One region of the Rothia sp. HMSC061D12 genome, then DNA from elsewhere that is predicted to be linked to it. Evidence: riboswitches for the same ligand, from Rfam matches in the RefSeq annotation. Region 1 holds a riboswitch; the other holds the start of a gene.
What was found. A riboswitch is a leader RNA that binds a small molecule or an ion and turns the genes downstream of it on or off. The one in region 1 is predicted to bind S-adenosylmethionine.

Region 1 (4,415 bases):
CGGACTGGGAGGGGACGTCGCCGGACTCAACCAGAATCGGGCCGACACCCTTCAGAACCTCAACCTGCTTAGCGCCCGGAACCGGGTCAATGTCCAGGTGGGTGCGCTCCATGACGACCTGGGCGGTCTCGTGCTTAATGCCGGACTCCTCCTCGACAATCTTCACTGCCTCTTCGGGGTTCTTCTTAGCCCAGGCGCGAGCGTACTCGTACACGTCTACAATGGTCTGTGCGGCGGTCGGGTTGGACTGAATGAACTTCTCGGTTGCGTTCAGGAAGCCGTAGGTGTTGAAGTTCAGGTTGCGGTAGAAGAGCACGTCGCCGCTTTCCACCTCGGCGGCAGCCATGATCGGGTCCAGGCCGCTCCACGCGTTGACCTGACCGTTATCCAGGGCGGTGCGGCCGTCGGCATGCTGCAGGTTCTGAATTGTCAGATCCGATGCGGAAATGCCCTCCTGCTTGAGTGCCTGCAGCAGCAGGAAGTAGGGGTCGGTACCCTTGGTCACGGCAACGGTCTTGCCCTTTAGGTCCGTTACCTTGGTGATGCCCGAATCCTTGCGGGTTACCAGAGCCGACCACTCCGGCTGAGAGTACAGGCTGATGACCTTGATGGGGGAGCCGTTAGCGCGTGCCAGCAGAGCCGCCGAACCGGCGGTCGAGCCGACATCAATATTGCCGCTACGCAGCGCCTCATTCGCCTTGTTCGAGCCGGCCGACTTGACCCACTCAACCTTCTTACCCTCGGCGGCAAGGGCGGTTTCAAGCCAGCCCTTCTTGCGGATAATCAGGGACAGCGGGTTGTAGGTCGCGTAGTCAATGGTCACGGTGTTCTGGTCGCCACCACCGGCAGCACCGGAGGCGTTAGCGGAACCGGAACCTTCACCGGCGCAGGCGCTGAGCAGAGTAGCAAAAGCGGCGGCTGCGGCAAGGGACTTGAGGGCGGTACGGCGAGACGGGGAGTAAGTCATGATGAAATCTTTTCGCTTCTGAAGATGATGATGTGTGGTGATGAGAATGCGTTACGCGGCAGAGCTGGTGTTGCCTGCAGATTTAGGCGTTATCTTCCACGCCGAGCTCAGCGAGCAGTTCGCTACGCAGCGCCGTGATCTCTGCATCGGCGCGGTCACGCGGGTGAGAACGGTCAACGGTCACAATGCGCTGGATGGTGGCGGGCGCCTCCGGGGTGTCCTTACCGAGGACGATCACCCGGTCAGAGAGATACAGCGCCTCTTCCACGTCGTGGGTGACCAGCAGAATCGTGGTCGGGTCCTGACGGTGCACGTCCAACAGCAAATCCTGCATGTTGATGCGGGTCAGCGCGTCCAGAGCACCGAAGGGCTCGTCGAGCAGCAGCACGCCGGGGTTGCGTGCGAGCGCTCGCGCCAGGGACACGCGCTGAGCCATACCGCCTGAAATTTCCTTGGGACGGTGGGTTGCGTATTCGCCCAGGCCGACCAGGTCGAGCAGGCGCGCTACGGATGCTGCGCCTTCAGATTTTTTGGTGCCCTGCGGCAGTCCGAGCGCCACATTGTCGGCGACGGTGCGCCAGGGGAGCAGGCGCGGTTCCTGAAAGCCGATAGCTACGCGGGGGTCGAGACCGGTTACCGCCTTCTCGCCGATACGCACGGTACCTGCGGTGATGCGGTTCAGGCCTGCTGCTGCACGCAGGAGAGTGGATTTGCCGCATCCGGAGGAGCCGATGACGGAGATAATCTCGCCGGGGGCTGCGGTGAAGGAGACTCCGCGAAGAACTTCGTGGGTTCCGCCGGGCACGGGGAAAGATTGTCCGACGTCTTCAAAGCTCAAGGGGACGGCGGCGGTGGATACGGCGTGGTGGCCGCTGTTTTCACTGGTGGGTGCGTCAGTTACTGCACTGTTGAGTGTCATGTCACTTCCATCGTTCCTGGCGTTAGCACCGGGGGCGGAAGAATCCGTGCCGGTTGCTGCGACGTCGTGGAGCCAGGTCTCTCAGTCGCTCTGGATGGTTTGCTCCTCCAACCCTATGGGCTGTGGCGTGCCTCAATCAACCCTACGGGCGCGTATGAATTTCTATGACTCTTTATTTCGCATTTATCACGAAATATTTCGGTTCTACGTCACAAAAAGATTTTTTCGTCACAAACGTGACCTCCCTCCCGCGCGCCCCGTACACTCAAACCACGAGATCATGAGTCCCGGCGCTAAGCTCTGGCTAGCCGGGCGGCAACCCTCTCCCGTAGCGGGGTGCCCCAGATGATGATCTGGCCTCAACGTTACGAGGCAAGTACGGCGCGAACGCGCCACCTGCACGAAGGCCACCACCGAACGCAGAAGGCATCAGGAGGCGGCGCGCGGGGTGCAGGGTACAAACCCGATCGTCCCCGATCATTCGCGAAAGGAAAATCGATGGCTGAGCAGAAGAAGCGCATCGTAGTTAACGCATTCGAAATGACCTGCATTGGTCACCAGAGCTTCGACCTCTGGCGTCACCCGCGCTCCCGCGCAACCGAGTACAACACCATCAAGTACTGGACTGACCTGGCTAAGACCCTTGAGCGCGGCCTGTTTGACGCCGTGTTCATCGCTGACGTTGTTGGTATCTACGACGTGTACAAGAACTCTGCCGCTCCCGCCATTGAGGGTGCCGCTCAGGTTCCCGTGAATGACCCCGCAACCCAGATTTCTGCAATGGCTGCAGTGACCGAGCACCTCGGCTTCGGTGTGACTGCTGCCGCTACTTTCGAGCAGCCCTACACCCTGGCTCGCCGCTACGCCTCCCTCGACCACCTCACCGAGGGCCGCGTCGGCTTCAACGTGGTGACTTCTTACCTGCCGTCGGCTGCTGAGAACCAGGGCCTGCCCACCCAGATTCCGCACGATGAGCGCTACGATATCGCTGACGAGTTCCTGGACGTCTGCTACAAGCTGTGGGAAGGCTCCTGGGAAGACGGCGCAGTCATCAAGGACCGCGAGCGCGGCGTCTACGCTGACCCCTCCAAGGTCCACCCGATTGGCCACAAGGGCAAGTACTTCTCCGTGCCCGGCATCTCCCTGACCGAGCCGAGCCCGCAGCGCACCCCCGTGATTTTCCAGGCTGGCGCATCCAGCCGCGGTCAGAAGTTCTCCGGTAAGCACGCTGAGGCTGTGTTCATCAGCGCCCTGCGCCCGGACCTGACCCGCGTTGTGACCGACCGTATTCGCACCGCTGCCGAGGAGCAGGGCCGTAGCCGCGACGACGTCAAGATCCTCGCAATGCTCTCCGTCATCGTGGATGAGACCGAAGAGAAGGCAAAGGCAAAGTACGAGGAGTACAAGAAGTACATCAACCTCGACTCTGCACAGGCTATCATCGGCGGCTGGTCCGGTGTTGACCTGTCCCAGTTCGACGAGGACGAGGTCCTGAACTACGTGCAGACCGAGTCGATTCAGTCCTTCCTGACCCCCTTCACCCTGCAGGCGAAGGACAAGAAGTGGACCCGCAAGGCCATCGCTGAGCACACCACCCTTGGCGGCATGGGCGATGTCATTGTTGGTGACCCGGTTCAGGTTGCTGACGAGCTGGAGCGTTGGATCGACGAGGGTGGCCTGGACGGCATCAACCTGGCATACCACGTCTCCCCGGGCTCCTTCGAGGACTTCATCGAGTACGTTGTTCCCGAGCTGCAGAAGCGCGGCCGCTACCGCACCGAGTACGAGGGCAACACCCTGCGTGAGAACATCTTCGGTAAGGGCCACACCAAGGTTGCTGACAGCCACCCGGCTGCTAAGTACCGCGGCGCATACGTGGGTAAGCCTTCCGCGGCTGACACCCCGGCTCGCGCGATCGCTGAATAAGCGTTGCCGCTGAAGCGTACCGTGTAGGTTCGCTCAAACTTAACGATTGAAAACAAGAACGCCCGTTCTGCTGGAGGATTTGTATCCCCGGCGGAGCGGGCGTTTCTTTATACTGGGTGGCATGACTGAACTGAACCAGGTTGAACTTAACCATGATGACCGCTGCCCCTGCTCGAGCGGCGAGGTGTACGGCGCCTGCTGCGGCAGGTTCCTGGGCGAGTTTGCCGCCTCCGGCACGCTGACTGCGCCTGCGCCGGAGCAGCTGATGCGCTCGCGTTTTACCGCGTTTGCGACGGGGGACGCGGCGTACCTGCTGGCGAGCTGGCATCCGAGTACCCGCCCGGCGACTCTGGAGTTGGAGGATGATATCCGCTGGTATCGCCTGGATATTCTGGGCGCTTCGGGTGGCCCCTTTGACGCCTCTGGTACGGTGGAGTTCGTTGCGTATTACCGTTCGGTGCCGGGCACGCCTGCGGAGGAGCGGGTGAAGGGCAACATGCATGAGCTGTCGCGCTTTGAGAAGGTGGGCGGCGCCTGGTTCTATGTGGATGGTGACGTCCGCTAACTCTAGCTCTCGCCGCCTCTGTCTCGTACAGGGTGTGG
Region 2 (4,415 bases), on a different contig from region 1:
GATGAATAGTCGTGAGAGAGGCACTACGTAGTGCCTGAATAATCCCAAGTCACCGACTGCAGGTGCGGAAGGTATAACAACGAAACCCTCAGAACTTTGGTATCCCAAGCGCACACTATGCGCTCCTGAAATGTATCGAACCAAAGCAGGGTTGTTTCTGAAATTTTTTAGAGCCCACCATCTGGGCGGGCATTCCGCGAGCCGGTGCGACTTTAGCGGGAGGTCATACCTCATCACTCCTAGATTCAAGGTTTCCATCAGTGTAGCACGGCTCACGGAATGCTGTGATTAAATTTTTTTGATTTTATTCGAAGAAGTTAAAACGATCCCCCGTTATTCGATCGGAATGCCCCACCAAGTGCATAGACACCAAGAGAAATTGCGACTGCACATGCACTCATGACGGCTATACCGCTATACCCCGGAAACTGCGTAAGTAATGTACCGCCAACGGCACCGCTGATAGTGGTTCCAGCGTACATTGCCGTGTTTGAGAGGGATGATACAGTACCGCGAGCTATAGCGGTATGGCTTTGTAGCTCTCCCATGAGGACGGGGAGCATAATTCCTCCGAGAAAAAGTGCAAGAGTAAAAATACCTAAAGCAGTCCAGAAATTAGCTGTCAATGACGCCGAGAGATACACAATACTGAGTGCCATAAGTCCCATGAGCATAGTCTTCTGCGTACCTATATGTGCGACGAATCGTGACCCTGTGAGGGAGCCTAGAGCGTTGCCACATCCGATTACAAGCATGGCGAAACCGATGGTTGTCTGCGATGCCCCAAAGTCTCGCGCGAACCATGAACCTATGAAAGATAGAGATGCGAATACTCCTGTCTGGAAAATCAGGTACGCCAGGAGGGATAGCAAAAGTGAAGGGGCTTTTAAAACGTGCAGGTAGGGAGTCAGAAAATTTCCATCTTGCGCTGCAGACACAGGGGGAATGCTGGGAAAACGTGAATAAAGTATACCCGAGAGAAGAAGAGACGCTGCGGCGATTGCAAAAAATGGTATCTGCCATCCATAAGTAGAGAGGAAAGAACCTACAGGAATACCGGCGATTTGGGCTATAGCAAGTCCAGCCGTTGCATACCCCATAGTTTTAATAATGGCTTGTTTCGGCACTGTCATGGGGATAGATGCCCAAATCTGCGGTGAGATCAGAGAAGCGAACACTCCCGCAAGAAACCGGGCGGTAAAAAGAGACCAAAACCCCCATGCTAAACCGCATAAGCCCGTAAAAAGCGTAAAGCCGATGGACCCGGTAAGAATAATACGCCTGCGATCAACGCGGTCTGACAGCGGGCCTGCAATGAGTGCGAAAATTGCATACCCTAAAGCGTATGCAGAGACGAACCACCCTGATTGTTCTGTGCTGGTGTTGAACTCCTTGCTGAGTAGCGGAAGCAGAGGGGCAGTGAGAAAAGTATCTGTGCCGATGACAAAGAGAGTGCTGAATGAGACAAGCCGCATGGTTGCCTCAGAATTTTGAGGTAGCTGATGAGATGTATTGTGAGAACTCATTGTGTGTCCTTTCATGTTATTTCTATGTTCGTCGAAATTAGAATAAATCTATATTATGCTAAAGGGCAAGCCCAAGATGTAATATTCTGTCACAGAGTCATGAAGGCTCAATACGTTATGCGAAAAACCCGGAAAGGCGTGGTTATGGGTAAGGAACGGCTGTATCACCCCACCTCTGATGACGTGACGTTGGATCGTGTCCTTGGCGCATTGTCAGACCCCATTCGACGAGATGTTCTCGCCCGTATCGCAGACCACGGGCCACAGTTCTGCGGTGATTTTGACTATGGAATCGCCAAATCTACGATGTCTTATCATTTCAAAGTGCTCCGAGAATCAGGGCTCATGCACACCGAAGTGCTGGGAACGCACCGTAAAATTACACGCCGAGACAGCGTGATTGAGAATCTTTTCCCCGGTCTTTTAGACTCTGTTGGACTACCACCGGGTCAAGGCCAATGGGGTGAATCTGCTGCGGATACTACAGGTGCCTGACTCGGCTAATCGGGTTGAGAGTATGCGAACCCCTAAAATGAGGTCAGAGCAAAGGCAATTCATAAAACGTCATCTTTGCAATGAAGCGTCTTAAAGTGTCGCGCACTCCTAAAACCCTTGACCCCGCGCAACCGATTATGACACCCTAATGACAGGTCAAGAGCGCCAGCGACAAGCCCCAGCTAGCTGGCCGGCAACCCTCCTCCGCGGTGGGGTGCCCTGGGTGAAGACCGGGCGTTACGCACAAGCGTGACGCAAGCGCGGGACCGATGTGACCGAATCCGGTACATCAATCGTGACAGGACAACTCAACGACGATTCCTGTACCGCTCGGCATGCGGCCCCCTAACTATCCCCTTAGGAGAGCCAAGCATGAGCAACAACACTACCGTCCCGACTCCCGCCAACCCCGCCGGTTGGAAGTTCGAAACCCGCCAGATTCACGCGGGACAGGCACCGGATGCCGCAACGGGAGCTCGGGCACTACCCATCTACCAGACCACTTCCTTCGTCTTTGACAGTGCAGAGCAAGCTGCAAACCGCTTCGCTCTCGCCGAGCTGGGCCCCATCTACACCCGCCTCAACAACCCCACCCAGGAAGTTATCGAGAACCGCATCGCCTCCCTCGAGGGCGGCGTCGGCGCGCTCCTGCTGGCCTCCGGTCAGGCGGCCATCACCTACGCAATTCTGAACATCGCTGGTGCCGGTGACCACGTGGTCGCTTCGCCCTCCGTGTACGGCGGTACCTACAACCTGCTCAAGTACACCCTCGCCGATCTCGGCATCGAAACCACCTTCGTTGAGAATCCTGACAACCTCGACGAGTGGCGCGCCGCGGTTCGCCCCAACACCAAGCTGTTCTACGGCGAGTCCGTGCCCAACCCCCGCAACGACGTGCTCGACATTGAGCCCATCGCCGCAATTGCCCACGAAAACGGCGTGCCCCTGATCGTGGACAACACCGTGCCCACCCCCTACCTGCTGCGCCCCATCGAGCACGGCGCGGATGTGGTCGTTCACTCGGCCACCAAGTACCTGGGCGGCCACGGCACCTCCATCGGCGGTGTGATTGTGGACTCCGGTAACTTCGACTACGGCGCAGACCCCGAGAAGTTCCCCAAGTTCAACCAGCCTGCCCCCGGCTACCACGGCCTGGTCTACGCACGCGACCTGGGCAAGGACTCCGCGTTCGGCGCGAACCTCTCCTACATTCTGAAGGCCCGCGTTTCGCTGCTGCGTGACACCGGTGCCGCCATCTCGCCGACCAACGCTTTCAACATCGGCATCGGTCTGGAGACCCTCTCCCTGCGCATCGAACGCCATGTTGAGAACGCCACCAAGGTCGCCCACTGGCTCGAAGCAAACCCGCAGGTCGAGAAGGTCATCTGGGCTGGCGTGGAATCCTCCCCCTGGTACGAGCGTGCACAGAAGTACCTGCCCAAGGGCCCCGGCGCAGTGCTCGGCTTCACCCTCAAGGACGCAACCCTGGAGCAGGCCCGCGACTTCGTGGACGCGCTGAAGCTGCACTCCAACGTGGCGAACATCGGCGACGTGCGCTCGCTCGTGATTCACCCCGCCTCCACCACTCACTCTCAGCTTTCCGCTGAGGAACTGGAGAAGATTGGCGTGTACCCGAACTTCATCCGCCTTGCTGTCGGTATTGAGAACATCGACGACATTCTCGCCGACCTGCAGTTGGGCTTCGACACCCTCTCCTAAATGGTGATGCAACCCGCAGGTGGACCGGCAAGCTACGGCTTTTCGGTCCACCTGCGGATTCCCCGTTACGGAGCATGTTGTAACTGTGCGGCGTTGCTGCCGCCCAACCTGTTGCTTCTTCTACCCACAGACGAGTACCCCGCTCACACCCGGCACCACCTCGCCGACCAACCCAGTGAAGGGAACCCCATGACCACCCAGAGCACTAGCCAGTCCGGCACCACCAAGTCCGGCACTACCAGCCAGCCTGTCACCGCACCCATCCCCGTGGCGGGCACCCAGCGCGAACACCCCGAAGCGCAAGGCTACCTGCGTCAGCTGAACATCGGCGACCTGGAGCTCGAATCCGGCGTAACCCTGCCGCAGGTCACCATCGGCTACGAAACCTGGGGCACTCTCAACGAGGCTGGCGACAACGCCATCCTGATTCTGCATGCGCTCACCGGTGACACGCACGTCTCCCGTGGCGTGCCCACCCCCGACATGCCTGCCCCGCTGATTCGCGCTATCGAATCGGACGGCTGGTGGGAAGGCATCGTGGGCCCCGGCTCGGTCGTGGACACCAACCGCTACTTCGTGATTGCCCCCAATATTTTGGGCGGCTGCTACGGCTCGACCGGTCCGTCGAGCATCGTCCCCGAGGGCTACCCGGGCGCTGGTGAGCACTGGGGTTCC

Region 2: linked by a shared signal. The riboswitch ahead of HMPREF2682_RS07150 (bifunctional o-acetylhomoserine/o-acetylserine sulfhydrylase) and the one ahead of HMPREF2682_RS08890 (LLM class flavin-dependent oxidoreductase) in region 1 are both predicted to bind S-adenosylmethionine.

The regions. Positions count from the first base shown of each region.
Region 1 covers NZ_KV830311.1:121,866-126,280, reverse strand. Annotated here, with positions in the region: gene HMPREF2682_RS08900 (aliphatic sulfonate ABC transporter substrate-binding protein) at 1-967, opposite strand, end outside; gene HMPREF2682_RS08895 (ABC transporter ATP-binding protein) at 1,050-1,886, opposite strand; SAM riboswitch class I at 1,891-1,987, opposite strand; SAM riboswitch class IV at 2,163-2,271, shown strand; gene HMPREF2682_RS08890 (LLM class flavin-dependent oxidoreductase) at 2,385-3,812, shown strand; gene HMPREF2682_RS08885 (YchJ family protein) at 3,934-4,377, shown strand.
Region 2 covers NZ_KV830307.1:108,258-112,672, reverse strand. Annotated here, with positions in the region: gene HMPREF2682_RS07155 (MFS transporter) at 318-1,526, opposite strand; gene HMPREF2682_RS09305 (ArsR/SmtB family transcription factor) at 1,503-2,021, shown strand; SAM riboswitch class IV at 2,176-2,288, shown strand; gene HMPREF2682_RS07150 (bifunctional o-acetylhomoserine/o-acetylserine sulfhydrylase) at 2,394-3,740, shown strand; gene HMPREF2682_RS07145 (homoserine O-acetyltransferase MetX) at 3,930-4,415, shown strand, end outside.